DNA from 4 places in the Streptomyces sp. NPDC092952 genome. Region 2 is predicted to be linked to each of the others. Evidence: riboswitches for the same ligand, from Rfam matches in the RefSeq annotation. Region 2 holds a riboswitch; each other region holds the start of a gene.
What was found. Region 2 has a riboswitch for cobalamin ahead of ACIQGQ_RS27660 (FecCD family ABC transporter permease). Riboswitches for the same ligand answer to the same signal wherever they lie in the genome.

Region 1 (3,550 bases), on a different contig from region 2:
CTCCGTCGTCAACGGGCTGCTCCAGACCCAGGAGTACGCCAAGGCGCTGTACGGGATGCGGCGCCCGGCCTTCAGCGAGGAGGAGATCGAGCGGCTCGTCGCCGCGCGGATGGCACGCCAGGAGATCTTCCACCAACAGCCCGCCCGGGTCTTCACCTTCATCATGGAAGAGGTGACGCTCCAGCGCCCCCTCGGGGGCAGAATGGTGATGCGGAAGCAGCTCGAACATCTGCTGGAGTTCGGCCAGCGGCGAGACGTGGAGATCCAGGTAATGCCCACGAATCGCGAGGATCACACAGGTCTCGCAGGGGCGTTCAAGCTACTGCGGCTGGACAACGGGGAGACCGTTGGACACAGCGAGGCCCATCTCATCAATCGACTGTTCTCACACCCCAAAGAGATCCAACTCTTCGAGATCCGCTGTGGCATCATCCGGGCCCAGGCCCTCACCCCGCGTGAGTCGCTGGCCTTCATCAAGAAAGTGCTGGGAGAGATGTAATGACCAACCCCTCGACAGCGAACAGTTCCGTGCTGGAGTGGTTCAAGAGCAGCTACAGCACCAATGACGGCCCGGACTGCGTGGAGGTAGCCGTCGTCCCCGAGACCGTCCACGTACGCGACTCCAAGCAGACCCACGGCCCCCGGCTCGCCTTCGGGCCCCAGCAGTGGACCGCCTTCGTCTCCTACGCCACCCACCACTGACGTACGCGCGCGACGAACGCACCCGCGCCCCGCATCCGGCCTCCCGTCGGGTGCGGGGCGTCGTTGTGTTGTGGCGGCCGGTGCGGGCGGGGTCGTAGGGTGGGCCGTGCAGCTGGTTCGCCCCGTCCGCCAGGCGGGGAGTCGTAAGAGGGAACCCGGTGGGAATCCGGGACTGCCCCGCAGCGGTGAGTGGGAACGACCGCCGTCATACGCACTGGGGCCCGAGACAGGGTCCTGGGAAGCGACGGCCAGTAGGTGTCCGCCTTTGGGCGGGCGAGCCCGCGAGTCCGAAGACCTGCCACTGCCCGCGCGCGTACGACGCGTGCGCGGACATCCCGGTGACCTCGTGGGCGGGTCGGCGTACATATCCGGCGGACGGCCGTGCCCTGTGGCGCGAGGCCGCACCGCGGGACATGCCACTCCTTCGTGCCGCGCGGGTCCTCGGGATCCCAGGGATACGTCTCTCGAAGGAGATCTCCGTGACCGGCAGGACCGCAGCCGCGGCAGCACGGGCGACCGTGTACGGCTACCCCCGTCAGGGGCAGAACCGTGAACTGAAGAAGGCGATCGAGGGTTACTGGAAGGGCCGCGTCACCGCCGACGCGCTCCGTGCCATCGCCGCCGGCCTGCGCCGCGCCAACTGGCGGGAGCTGACCGAGGCCGGCATCCACGAAGTGCCCACCGGCGACTTCTCGTACTACGACCACGTGCTGGACACCAGCGTCATGGTCGGCGCGGTCCCCGACCGGCACCGCACGGCCGTCGCCGCCGACGCCCTGGACGGCTACTTCGCGATGGCGCGGGGAACCCAGGACGTGGCGCCGCTGGAGATGACCAAGTGGTTCGACACGAACTACCACTACCTGGTGCCCGAGCTCGGGCCGAACACCGTCTTCTCCGCCGACTCCACCAAGCAGGTCTGCGAGTTCCGCGAGGCACTGGCCCTCGGGCTGACGCCCCGGCCCGTCCTGGTCGGCCCGGTCACCTACCTCCTCCTCGCCAAGCCCGCGCCCGGGGTGGCCGGCGGCTTCGACCCGCTCACCCTGCTGGACCGGCTGCTGCCGGTGTACGCCGAGGTCCTCGCCGACCTGCGCGCGGCGGGCGCGGAGTGGGTGCAGCTCGACGAACCCGCCCTAGTCCAGGACCGCACCCCGGCCGAGCTGAACGCGGCGGCCCGCGCCTACCGCGACCTGGGCGCCCTCACCGACCGGCCGAAGCTGCTGGTGGCCTCGTACTTCGACCGGCTCGGCGAGGCGCTGCCGGTGCTCGCGAAGGCCCCCGTCGACGGGCTCGCCCTCGACTTCACCGAGGCGGCCGCCGCCAACCTGGACGCCCTGGCCGCCGTCGGCGGGCTGCCCGGGAAGCGGCTGGTGGCCGGGGTGGTCAACGGCCGCAACATCTGGGCCGACGACCTGGAGAAGTCGCTCTCCACGCTCGGCACCCTGCTCGGCCTCGCCGACCGGGTCGACGTGGCCGCCTCCTGCTCCCTGCTGCACGTCCCGCTGACCGTGACCGCCGAGCGGGACCTCGATCCGCAGATCACCCGCTGGCTCGCCTTCGCCCGGCAGAAGACCGCCGAGATCGCCACCCTCGCCAAGGGGATCACCCGGGGAACGGACGCGATCGCCGCCGAACTCGCGGTGAACCGGGCGGCGTTGTCGTCCCGTGCCGGTTCGTCCCTGACCCGCGACCCGGCGGTCCGGGCCCGCGCCGCCGCCGTCACCGAGGCGGACACCCACCGCTCCCAGCCGTACCCCGAGCGGGCCGCCGCCCAGCACGCCCACCTGCGCCTGCCGCTGCTGCCGACCACCACCATCGGCTCGTTCCCGCAGACCACCGAGCTCCGCACGGCCCGCGCCGACCTGCGCGCGGGGCGCATCGACGAGGCGGGGTACGAGGAGCGGATCAGGAACGAGATCCGGGAGGTCGTCTCCTTCCAGGAGAAGACCGGTCTGGACGTCCTGGTACACGGCGAGGCCGAGCGCAACGACATGGTGCAGTACTTCGCCGAGCGGCTCACCGGCTACCTGGCGACGCAGTACGGCTGGGTCCAGTCGTACGGCACCCGGTACGTGCGTCCGCCGATCCTGGCCGGGGACATCTCCCGCCCGGAGCCGATGACGGTGCGCTGGACCTCGTACGCGCAGTCGCTCTCGGACCGCCCCGTCAAGGGCATGCTGACGGGGCCGGTCACCATGCTGGCCTGGTCGTTCGTCCGCGACGACCAGCCGCTCGGCGAGACGGCCCGGCAGGTCGCGCTCGCCCTGCGCGACGAGGTGGCGGACCTGGAGGCGAACGGGACGTCCGTCATCCAGGTCGACGAACCCGCGCTGCGCGAGACGCTGCCGCTGCGCGCCGCCGACCGGCCCGGCTACCTCGCCTGGGCGACGGAGGCGTTCCGGCTCAGCACCAGCGGGGTGCGGCCGGACACCCAGATCCACACGCACATGTGCTACGCCGAGTTCGGTGACATCGTGCGGGCCATCGACGACCTCGACGCCGACGTCATCAGCCTGGAGGCAGCCCGCTCACACATGCAGGTCGCCCGCGAACTCGCCGCCCACGGCTACCCGCGCGAGGCCGGACCCGGGGTGTACGACATCCACTCGCCCCGCGTCCCGAGCGTCACGGAGGCGGCCGGGCTGCTGCGCGCCGGGCTCGAAGCGATTCCGGCCGAACGGCTCTGGGTCAACCCCGACTGCGGCCTGAAGACCCGCGGCTGGCCCGAGACGAAGGCGTCCCTGGAGAACCTGGTCGCCGCCGCCCGCACCGTACGCGAGGAACTGGCCGCGAACGGGTCCTGAGCCCCGCCGCACCGGCCACCGGGCCGGGAGCGCTCCGGCGCTCC
Region 2 (3,550 bases):
CGGTGCGCGCCGGGCCGGGGGTGAGCGCCCGCTGCCGGTGCAGGAGCTCGCCGGTCAGCAACTCGCCCTGCTCAGGGGTGACTTCGTCACACGCGTCCATGTAGACGACTACTTCGCCCGGCACCGGATCGACCCGCCGATCGCCGTGGAGGCCAACACCATCCAGGCCCTCACCGAGATCGTCCGGCGCATCGGCCCGCTGGCCACCGTGCTGCCCCTGGCGGTCACGGACGACGACCCGCACCTCGGCCACGTCCCCGTCGACCCCCCGCTCCCCACCCGGGTCGCGACCCTGCTGCGCCGGGAGAGCGGCTACGAGAGCGCCGCCGCCCGCGCCTTCACCCGGCTCGTCCACGATCTGGTCCGCGCCCGCGGCTACGCCCCGCCCGAGGCGCCCGCACCGGGGAACGGCCTGCCCGGAGCGGGTACCGGGTGATGAGAGAATCGGGCACATGACAGGGTCTGGGGACTTCGAGCCCGAGTCGGAACGGGTCACGCGCCAGCTGCGTGACGAGATCATCGACGGTGTGCGCGAGCCGGGCAGCAAACTCGTCGAGCGCGAGCTCGCCGCGGAGCTCGGGGTGAGCAGACTGCCCGTCCGCGAGGCCCTGAAGGCGCTGGTCACCGAGGGCCTGGTCACCCCCAGGCCCCGGACCTGGGCCGTCGTACGGGAATTCACCCCGGCGGACGTGGACGACCTCGACGAGGTGCGCGCGGCGCTGGAGGCCCTGACCTTCCGGCTGGCCGCCCAGCGGCGTACCCGCGCGGGGCTCGAAAAGCTCCGCGCGGACCTGGACGCCGAGCTGGGCGCGGCGGCCAGGGGCGACGCCGTGGCGGCCCGCCGGGCCGCCGCCGACTTCCACGAGACGGTCACGGCCCTGGCCGACAACGAGCTGCTGAACGAGCTCCAGGCCACCCTGCGCAGCAGGATGCGCTGGCTGCTGGGGCAGCACGACGACCTGGAGGGCGTCGCGCGGGAGCACGAGGACCTCTACGCGGCGATCGCCGACCGGGACGCCGAGAGCGTGGTGGAGCTGGCCGGCCGGCACCTGATCTCGGGCCGCCGGGCGGCCGCCGCCCGCCGCGGCCGCTCCTGAGGTCCGGTCAGCCGCCCAGCAGCCGGGCGATCTCGTCGAACCCGCGCTGCCGGGCGTGCTGGAGCGCGGTGGTGCCGGACCTGTCGGCGATCCCCGGATCGGCGCCCCCGGCCAGCAGCAGCCGCACGGTCTCCTGATGGTCCCTGCCGCCGTCGCCGAGGAGGACGGCCTCCAGCAGGGCCGTCCAGCCGAGGTCGTTGACGTGGTCGATGTCGACGTCGATGTCCGGGTTGGTGGTGACCTCCCGTACGTAGTCGACATGGCCGTGCTCCCCCGCCGGGATCAGGGAGGTGCCCCCGTACCGGTTGACGACGGTGTAGTCGGGGTCGGCCGCCGCCAGGGTACGGGCCATCGCGGCGCTGCCCGTCACCCCCGTCACCAGCCACGGGGTGTCGTGCTGCTGGTCCAGGGCGTCCGGATCGGCACCGGCGCGGACCAGTACCTCGGCGGCCCGGACGTGGTCGTTGGTGGAGGCCAGCAGCAGCGGGGTGCGGCGCTCCCCGTCCCGGACCTCCAGCCGGGCACCCCGCCTGATCGCGTCGCGCACCGCGTCGGCGTCGCCGGAACGCGCCGCGTCGAGCAGGGCCCGGTCCGCGGCCCCGGGCGTCGGCCCGGTGCCGCCGTCCCCGGACGGCCCGGCGCAGGCCGTCACGAGCAGGGCCGGTCCGAGGAGCAGGGCGGTCAGGAGGGCGGTGCGTCGTGTCGAAGGCATGGTTCCTCGCAATCCGTGGACGGCGCCCGGACGGTACGGGCCCGCACCCCCATGCTCGGCGCGCCCTCGGCCCCGGCGGTAGCCGGACCGGTCGGTGATGCGCGGCCGTCGGGACGACCTCCGTGTCGGCCGTCCGGGGGATGCGCCCACGGCTCCGCCGGTCGAACCGGAGGAACAGGGGCGGCGCGGCCCGGACCCGGACGGGGTGGAAACACGCCAAACCGTTCGCGTTAAGCTGCATCTGCCCCACGGGGGAAGTCCGGTCGAAGTCCGGCGCTGACCCGCAACGGTAGACGGTGCCCGAAAGGGCCCCGTGAGCCCGATTACCCGTGGCGGTGAAGGCTCCTGTCAATTCGCCGTGGACTGCGATGGGTGCTGCATCGGGCGCGCGGCGTCCGGGCCGCTCCGTTGATGACGTAGATGCACGGCCCGAGGCGAAAGCGAACCGCCCGTGGCCATCCCCCTCGACCGTCGCCCCGCCGTGCCGTCCCGCGCGGCCCCTGCCGCCTCCGGCCCCGCCCCGCCACGCCGGATGTCACCCGCGCTCCTCGTTCCCGTTCTTGTCGTGGCGCTGCTGTTCTCGCTGGTCTGCGGGGCGGGCATCGGGGCGTCCGGGCTCTCCTGGGGCGAGGTGCTGAGCCATCTGTGGGCCGGGCTGACCGGCGGCCGAATATCGCCCGACGAGGTCGCGGCGTACACCATCGTCTGGGAGCTGCGCTTCCCGCGCGCCGTACTGGCCGCGGTCGTCGGCGCCGGGCTCTCCGCCATCGGCATCGCCGTGCAGGCCATGGTCCGCAACGCGCTCGCCGACCCGTTCGTCCTCGGCATCTCCTCGGGCGCGGCCGTCGGCGCCAACGCCGTACTCATCTTCGGTGCCTTCGGCGCCCTGGGCATCTGGGCGCTGTCCACCGCGTCGTTCCTTGCCGCGCTCCTCGCCATGATGCTGGTGTACGCCATCGCCCGCACCGCACGCGGCCTCACCCCGCTGCGGCTCGTCCTCACCGGGACCGCGATGTACTACGGCTTCTCCGCCGTCACCACCTTCATGGTCTTCGCGGCCGAACACGGCGAGGCCGCCCGCTCCGCGATGATGTGGATGCTCGGCAGCCTCGGCGGCGCCAACTGGGCCTCGGTGCCGATCGCCGCCGGAGCCGTGCTCTGCGGCATCGCCCACCTCGCCTGGTCCGCCCGCCGGCTGAACGCCCTCGCCATGGGCGACGAGACGGCGGCCGCCCTAGGCGTCGACGCCGGACGGCTGCGCAAGGAACTCTTCGTGGTCTGCGCGGCCGTCACCGGGGCGGTGGTCGCGGTGAGCGGCGCGATCGGCTTCGTCGGACTGATGGTGCCGCACGGCGTACGGATGCTCGTCGGCGCCGACCACCGGCGGCTGCTCGCCGTCGCCCCGCTGGTCGGCGCCGTCCTGATGATCTGGGTGGACATCCTCTCGCGGGTGGTCCTCGCCCCCGCCGAACTGCCGGTGGGCGTACTGACCGCGGCCATCGGCGTGCCGTGCTTCGTGCTGCTGATGCGCCGCCGCACCTACACCTTCGGAGGCGCCTGATGCGGATCGACATCGAAGCCCTGACCGTCGAGATCGCCGGCGCGCGGCTCGTGGCCGACGCCACGCTCGGCGCGGGCACGGGACAACTCGTCGGCCTGGTCGGCCCCAACGGCAGCGGCAAGTCGACCCTGCTGCGCTGCGTCTACCGGGCGCTGCGCCCCTCCGCGGGCACCGTACGGC
Region 3 (3,550 bases), on a different contig from region 2:
TACACGGCGTACACCTTCGTCGCCGTGCCGGCGGCCATCTACGCGGCGGGCGCGGCGGGCTTCTTCGCCGTTCCGTACACGATCCTGGTGTACCCGCTGATCTTCACCTTCCTGCCCCGGCTGTGGTCGGTCTCGCACAAGCACGGCTATGTCACCACCTCGGACTTCGTCCGCGGGCGGTTCGGCTCGAAGGGGCTGTCGCTGGCGGTCGCCGTCACCGGCATCCTCGCCACCATGCCGTACATCGCGCTCCAACTCGTCGGCATCCAGGCGGTGCTGGACGTGATGGGCGTCGGCGGCGGCGAGAACACGCACTGGTTCGTCAAGGACCTGCCGCTCCTGCTCGCGTTCGCGGTGCTCGCCGCGTACACCTACTCGTCCGGGCTGCGCGCGCCCGCGCTGATCGCGTTCGTCAAGGACGGGCTGATCTACCTGGTCATCGCCGTGGCGATCATCTACATCCCGATCAAGCTGGGCGGCTTCCACGACATCTTCGCCAAGGCCGGCGAGGCGTTCTCCGAGACCAATCCGGCCACCGGCAAACCGCGCGGCGCGCTCGCCCCGGGCGAGGCGGGTCAGTGGGGGTACGCGACCCTGGCGCTGGGCTCGGCGCTGGCACTGTTCATGTATCCGCACTCCATCACGGCGACGCTCTCCAGCCGCAGCCGCAACGTGATCCGGCGCAACACCACGATCCTGCCGCTGTACTCGCTGATGCTGGGCCTGCTGGCGCTGCTCGGCTTCATGGCGATCGCCGCCGGGATCAAGGTGGACAACGGGCAGCTGGCCATCCCGCAGCTGTTCGAGAACATGTTCCCGGACTGGTTCGCGGGGGTGGCCTTCGCCGCGATCGGCATCGGCGCGCTGGTGCCCGCCGCGATCATGTCGATCGCCGCGGCGAACCTCTTCACCCGCAACATCTACAAGGACTTCCTGAAACCCGACGCCACCCCGGAGCAGGAGACCAAGGTCTCCAAGCTGGTGTCGCTGCTGGTCAAGGTCGGCGCGCTGGCCTTCGTCCTCACCATGGACAAGACCGTCGCGATCAACTTCCAGCTGCTCGGCGGGATCTGGATCCTCCAGACGATGCCGGCCCTGGTCGGCGGGCTGTTCACCCGCTGGTTCCACCGCTGGGCGCTGCTCGCGGGCTGGGCGGTCGGCATGGTGTACGGGACGGTCGCCGCGTACGGGGTCGCCTCGCCGACCCAGAAGCACTTCGGCGGTTCGTCGGCGGAGATCCCCGGCATCGGCGAGATCGGCTACATCGGCCTCACCGCGTTCGTGCTGAACGTGGTCGTGACGGTGGTGCTGACCTTCGTCCTGAACGCCATGAAGGCGCCCGCCGGTACGGACGAGACCTCGCCGGCCGACTACACGGCCGACGCGGGCGACCCGGGCGTGCGGGCGAAGCTCCCGCCGGCCACCGCGGGGGCTCCGGGCGGCCACTGACGGGCCGCTTCCCGGCGCCCCGGGAACACCTCCGGCAGGGCCCGTTCCCGGGCTTCCACGGCCCGCTCCCGCCCCTTCCCGAGGGGTGGGGGCGGGCCGTCCGCCGTTCCGGGAGCGATCCGATCCTGCGTCGTACGACACAACATGTGGGGGCTGCCTCATCGGGCGGCCCCCACATGTATGCTCGTCCTCGCTGTCGTCGCAGGGGAATCCGGTGCGAATCCGGAACTGTCCCGCAACGGTGTATCCGGTGCGCTTTTGCGCACTCCGAGCCAGTCCGACGACCTGCCGACAGCGCATCCGGCTCGACCGAACCGGATGCCCAGACGTCCGGGCCTCGCGGTTGGGCCGGTGGACGCCGCGCGGAGTGCTGCCCCGGCCCGGGTGCGTCCTTCGCGGGCTTCCCCCGTGCCCCCGCCGGCCCCGAGCCGAGCGTGGGAGAGCAACACGTGACCATCGCGCCAGCCGATCCGGCTTCAGTCGCCGCGTCCGTCGAGTCCGAGGCAGCCGCACAGGACGGTCCCGGAGCGGCGCTGCTGCGGACCCTGACCGCCCTCACCGCCGATCTGCCCGACACCGACCCCGGCCGGGTCGCCGCCGCCGCCCTGCGCGGCCGCAGCGCGCGGGCGGACGAGGCGGAGCTGCGTTCGCTGGCCACCGAGGCGGCCGCGGGCCTGATCTCCGAGGACCCCGCGTACTCCCGGCTGGCCGCCCGGCTGCTGACCCTCGCCATCGCGGACGAGGCGGCGGGCCAGGGCGCGGTCTCCTTCTCCGCCTCGGTCGCCGTGGGGCACCGCGAGGGCCTGATCGCGGACCGCACCGCCGCCTTCGTCGCCCGGCACGCGGAGGCGCTGGACGCGCTGGTGGGGCAGTCGCTCGCCGACGGCGCGGACGACCGCTTCGGCTACTTCGGGCTGCGTACCCTGCACAGCCGCTACCTGCTGCGCCACCCGCACACCCGCCAGGTCGTCGAGACCCCGCAGCACTTCATGCTCCGGGTGGCGTCCGGGCTCGCCGAGGACGAGTCGCAGCGCGCCCTGGACGAGGTGGCGGCGCTGTACGGGCTGATGAGCCGGCTCGACTACCTGCCCTCCTCCCCCACCCTGTTCAACTCCGGTACCCGGCACCCGCAGATGTCCTCCTGCTATCTGCTGGACTCGCCGCTGGACGAGCTGGACTCGATCTACGACCGCTACCACCAGGTGGCCCGGCTCTCGAAGCACGCGGGCGGCATCGGCCTCTCGTACTCCCGCATCCGCTCGCGCGGTTCGCTGATCCGCGGCACCAACGGGCACTCCAACGGCATCGTGCCGTTCCTCAAGACGCTGGACGCCTCGGTCGCCGCCGTCAACCAGGGGGGCCGCCGCAAGGGCGCCGCCGCCGTCTACCTGGAGACCTGGCACGCGGACATCGAGGAGTTCCTGGAGCTCCGCGACAACACGGGCGAGGACCAGCGGCGCACGCACAACCTGAACCTGGCGCACTGGGTGCCGGACGAGTTCATGCGCCGGGTCGAGGCGGACGGCGAGTGGTCGCTGTTCTCCCCGGCCGACGTGCCCGACCTGGTCGACCTGTGGGGCGACGCGTTCGACGCCGCGTACCGGGCCGCCGAGGCGAAGGGCCTGGCCCGCCGGACGCTCCCGGCCCGCGAGCTGTACGGCCGGATGATGCGCACCCTCGCCCAGACCGGCCAGGGCTGGATGACCTTCAAGGACGCCTCCAACCGGACCGCGAACCAGACCGCCGAGCCGGGCAGCGTCGTCCACTCCTCGAACCTGTGCACCGAGATCCTGGAGGTCACCGACGACGGCGAGACCGCCGTCTGCAACCTGGGCTCGGTCAACCTCGGCGCGTTCGTCACCGGCGGCTCCATCGACTGGGAGCGGCTGGACGCCACCGTCCGCACCGCGGTGACCTTCCTGGACCGGGTCGTCGACATCAACTTCTACCCGACCGAGCAGGCGGGCCGCTCCAACGCCCAGTGGCGCCCGGTGGGCCTGGGCGCCATGGGGCTCCAGGACGTCTTCTTCCAGCTGCGGCTGCCGTTCGACTCGCCGGAGGCCCGCGCGCTCTCCACCCGGATCTCCGAGCGGATCATGCT
Region 4 (3,550 bases), on a different contig from region 2:
CGAACGGGAGCCCCGGCGGCGCGCCCGACTCGATGAGCCGGAGCAGCGCGTCGGTGTCGGCGTGCTCCTCGATCAGGTCGCCGAGCCGGTCCAGCTGCTCCTCGCGCAGCGCGCCGAAGGAGGTGTCGGGGGCGGGGACGAAACGCCGGCCCGCGGCCCGTGCCACCTCGGCCAGGAAGCGGCGGCGGAACGCGTCGCTCTCCAGCGAGCCGTGCCAGTGGGTGCCCCACACCGCCCCCACCCGGCAGCCGTCCAGGAACGGCTCGCCGCCGAGCACGTCCGCCACCCCGTGGTGGATCTCGTACCCCTCCACGGGCGCGCCGAGCGCCTCGCCGACCGGCCGGGCCAGGGTCTTCTCCCGGTCGAAGCGGACGCGCACGGGCAGCAGGCCGAGGCCCTCGACCCGGCCGGCCCGGGACTCCACCTCGTCCTCGATGCGCTCGCCCAGCAGCTGGAAGCCGCCGCAGATGCCGAGGACCGGCCGGCCCGCGGCCGCGCGCCGCGCCAGCGCGTCGGCGAGGCCGCGCTCCCGCAGCCAGGCCAGCGCCTTCACCGTGCCCCGGGTGCCGGGCACCACGACCAGGTCGGCGTCGGACAGCTCCTCGGCCCGGTCCACGAACCGGACGACGACCCCGGGCTCGGCGGCCAGCGCGTCCACGTCCGTGAAGTTCGACATCAGCGGCACCGCGCACACCGCGACCCGCAGCACGTCCTCGCCGTGCGGCGGCGCGACGGCCGACTCGCGCACGGCCCCGCGCAGCGAGACCCGCAGCCCGTCCTCCTCGTCGATGCCGAGCCCGTGGGCGAAGGGCAGCACCCCGTACGTCGGCCGCCCGGTCAGCCCGCGCAGCATGTCCAGACCGGGCTCCAGCAGCGACACGTCACCGCGGAACTTGTTCACCAGGTAGCCCGCGACCAGCGCCTGGTCCTCGGGGGCCAGCAGCGCCGTCGTACCGAAGAACGACGCGAAGACGCCGCCCCGGTCGATGTCGCCGACCACCACCACCGGGAAGTCCGCCGCCCGCGCGATGCCCATGTTCACGATGTCGGTGCGCCGCAGGTTGATCTCGGCCGGGCTGCCCGCCCCCTCGCAGATCACCGCGTCGTACGTGGCCCGCAGTTGCTCCAGGCAGTCGGTGACCGTGCCGAACAGGGCCTCCTGGCGGCCGCCGTGGTAGCCGCGCGCGCTCATCTCGCCGACCGGCTTCCCCATCAGGACGACCTGGCTGGAGCGGTCGCCGCCGGGCTTCAGCAGGACCGGGTTCATCAGCGCGGTCGGCTCGACGCGGGCGGCCTGGGCCTGCATGGCCTGGGCGCGCCCGATCTCGGCGCCCTCGCGGGTGACGAACGAGTTCAACGACATGTTCTGCGCCTTGAAGGGCGCGACCTTCACGCCCCGGCGCACCAGCCAGCGGCAGATGCCCGCGGTGACGACGCTCTTGCCCGCGTCCGAGGTGGTTCCGGCGACCAGCAGTCCGCCGCTCATGCGCTCCTCCGTCCGGTACCGGTCCGCCGAGCGGCGATCCGTCGTGCGGCGAGGCCGGCGCCGAGCCGCCCCGCCACGCACACGCCGAGGGCCAGCGCGCCGACCCGCCGCGACAGCCGCACCGCGCGTTCGATGTCCGCGCCCTCCACGGCCCGGCCGCGCTCCCCGTTGAGCACCGGGCGGTGCTCGACCCGGCCGCCGTACGCGAGGGTCCCGCCCAGCCGTACGCCGAGCGCCCCGGCGAACGCGGCCTCCACCGGGCCCGCGTTCGGGCTGGGGTGCTTGGCGGCGTCGGCCCGCCAGGCGTGCAGCGCGTCCCGGGGGCGTCCCCCGGCGGCCACCGCGAGCAGGGCGGTGAGCCGGGCGCCGGGCCAGCCCGCGAGGTCGTCGAGGCGGGCCGAGGCCCAGCCGTAGCGGCGCAGCCGCGGCGACCTGTGGCCGACCATGGCGTCGAGGGTGTTGACGGCCCGGAACCCGGCCAGCCCGGGGACCCCGCCCACCGCTCCCCACACCAGGGCGCCGACCACGGCGTCCGAGGTGTTCTCCGCCACGGACTCCACCACGGCGCGGGCGATCCGCGGCCCGTCCAGGGACTGCGGGTCGCGCCCGCACAGATGCGGCAGCCGCTCCCGGGCCAGGGCGATGTCACCGGCCTCCAGCGCGCCGCCGATGGCCCGCGCCTCCCGGCCCAGGGAGGTGCCGCCGACGACGGACCAGGTGGTGGCGGCGGTCAGCGCCACGGAGGCGGCGGGGCTGCGGCGTACCGCGCGGGCGGCCAGCGCACCGCCGCCCACGGCGGCTCCGGCGCAGATCAGGGTGTGCAGCGCGCCCCAGCCGCGGTGGTCGTGCCACAGGCGGCGCTCGACGCCCGCCGCGGCCCGCCCGAAGGCGGCGACCGGGTGGCCCCTGCGGGGGTCACCGAGCAGCAGGTCGCCGAGGAGACCGGCGGTGGCGCCGTACGCGAAGATGCGGTCGGCTCGCACGGCTCAGCCGGCCGTCGCGCCGCGGCGGACTCTCGTACGGAAGGCATCGGGGCCTGGGACGGCGGGCGCACGGCGGCCGGGCATGGCGATATGTCCTCACTCAGGGTCCGCGCCCTGGTTCGACGTGACCGGCGACGAGAGTCTCCTGGCTCCCGGATCCGCGGGGCCCCCGGCCTTCCAGCCCGCTCGCGCGCGCCGTGACGTCCGGTGTGGGGGACCGCTCCCCGGTGACAGTGGCGGGACCGCGCCGGATTCGCACCGGCTTCCTCTGCTGTCGCCGTAATTGGCTCCGGCAGTCCACCATGCCCCGCGAAGGCCCGTCAACCTGCCGTTGACCTGCGGCGGGGCAGTGTGCTGAGACGCACATCGGGCCGGACACCCGGGGGTGTCCGGCCCGATGCGGGGCGCGCGGGGCGGGTCAGGCGACGATCAGGAAGATGCCGTACCCGACGGCCGCCGCGCAGAGCGCGAAGCAGGCGTACGCGCCGGCGCGGGCCAGCAGCGGCGAGCCGCCGGAGCCGCCCTGCGCCGCCGGTTCGGCCTGCTTGGAGAGGCCGACGATGCCCAGGGTGAAGAGGCCCACCAGCGCGACGGTGACCACGAGGGAGACACCGAAGACGGAGCCGAGGGCTGCCCAGTCGATTTTCATGCTGATTCCTTAGACGGTCGGTGCGGGACCGGTCAGACGGCGGCGGGCTGCGCCGGGTCCTGAGGGGCCTTGGGCGTGACCGGGACGGCGGTCACGACGACCGCGGCCGGGGCGGCGGCCTGGGCCGCGGTGGTGGGCGGCGGGCTGACGGCGGCGATGGCCGTGGTGACGACACCGGCGGGCTCGGCGGGGACCGGGGCCGGGGCCTCGGCGCCCGCCGGGGCGACGTCGTCGTGGCCGACCGGCTTGCGGCGGGAGAGCAGCCAGATCGAGCCGGAGCCCAGGATCAGCAGGGCCGCGACGACGACGACGCCCCAGGTGCCCTGCTTGGTGAGCAGCTCCGCGCCCGCGCCGACCAGACCGGCGGCCGGCAGGGTCAGGCCCCAGGCGACGAACATCCGGGTGGCGGTGGACCAGCGGACCACACCGCCC

Region 1: another riboswitch for cobalamin. It lies ahead of metE (5-methyltetrahydropteroyltriglutamate--homocysteine S-methyltransferase); the one in region 2 lies ahead of ACIQGQ_RS27660 (FecCD family ABC transporter permease).
Region 3: another riboswitch for cobalamin. It lies ahead of ACIQGQ_RS29620 (ribonucleoside-diphosphate reductase subunit alpha); the one in region 2 lies ahead of ACIQGQ_RS27660 (FecCD family ABC transporter permease).
Region 4: another riboswitch for cobalamin. It lies ahead of ACIQGQ_RS16390 (cobalamin biosynthesis protein); the one in region 2 lies ahead of ACIQGQ_RS27660 (FecCD family ABC transporter permease).

What each region holds. Positions count from the first base shown of each region.
Region 1 covers NZ_JBIVPT010000011.1:85,297-88,846, forward strand. The annotation lists gene ACIQGQ_RS24715 (helix-turn-helix domain-containing protein) at 1-499, shown strand, start outside; gene ACIQGQ_RS24720 (DUF397 domain-containing protein) at 499-702, shown strand; cobalamin riboswitch at 847-999, shown strand; gene metE (5-methyltetrahydropteroyltriglutamate--homocysteine S-methyltransferase) at 1,182-3,506, shown strand.
Region 2 covers NZ_JBIVPT010000014.1:77,470-81,019, reverse strand. The annotation lists gene cynR (transcriptional regulator CynR) at 1-436, shown strand, start outside; gene ACIQGQ_RS27670 (GntR family transcriptional regulator) at 453-1,097, shown strand; gene ACIQGQ_RS27665 (ankyrin repeat domain-containing protein) at 1,105-1,809, opposite strand; cobalamin riboswitch at 2,015-2,161, shown strand; gene ACIQGQ_RS27660 (FecCD family ABC transporter permease) at 2,261-3,370, shown strand; gene ACIQGQ_RS27655 (ABC transporter ATP-binding protein) at 3,370-3,550, shown strand, end outside.
Region 3 covers NZ_JBIVPT010000016.1:155,130-158,679, forward strand. The annotation lists gene mctP (monocarboxylate uptake permease MctP) at 1-1,449, shown strand, start outside; cobalamin riboswitch at 1,613-1,757, shown strand; gene ACIQGQ_RS29620 (ribonucleoside-diphosphate reductase subunit alpha) at 1,899-3,550, shown strand, end outside.
Region 4 covers NZ_JBIVPT010000005.1:527,575-531,124, forward strand. The annotation lists gene ACIQGQ_RS16385 (cobyric acid synthase) at 1-1,486, opposite strand, end outside; gene ACIQGQ_RS16390 (cobalamin biosynthesis protein) at 1,483-2,469, opposite strand; cobalamin riboswitch at 2,608-2,739, opposite strand; gene ACIQGQ_RS16395 (hypothetical protein) at 2,888-3,118, opposite strand; gene ACIQGQ_RS16400 (anion permease) at 3,151-3,550, opposite strand, start outside.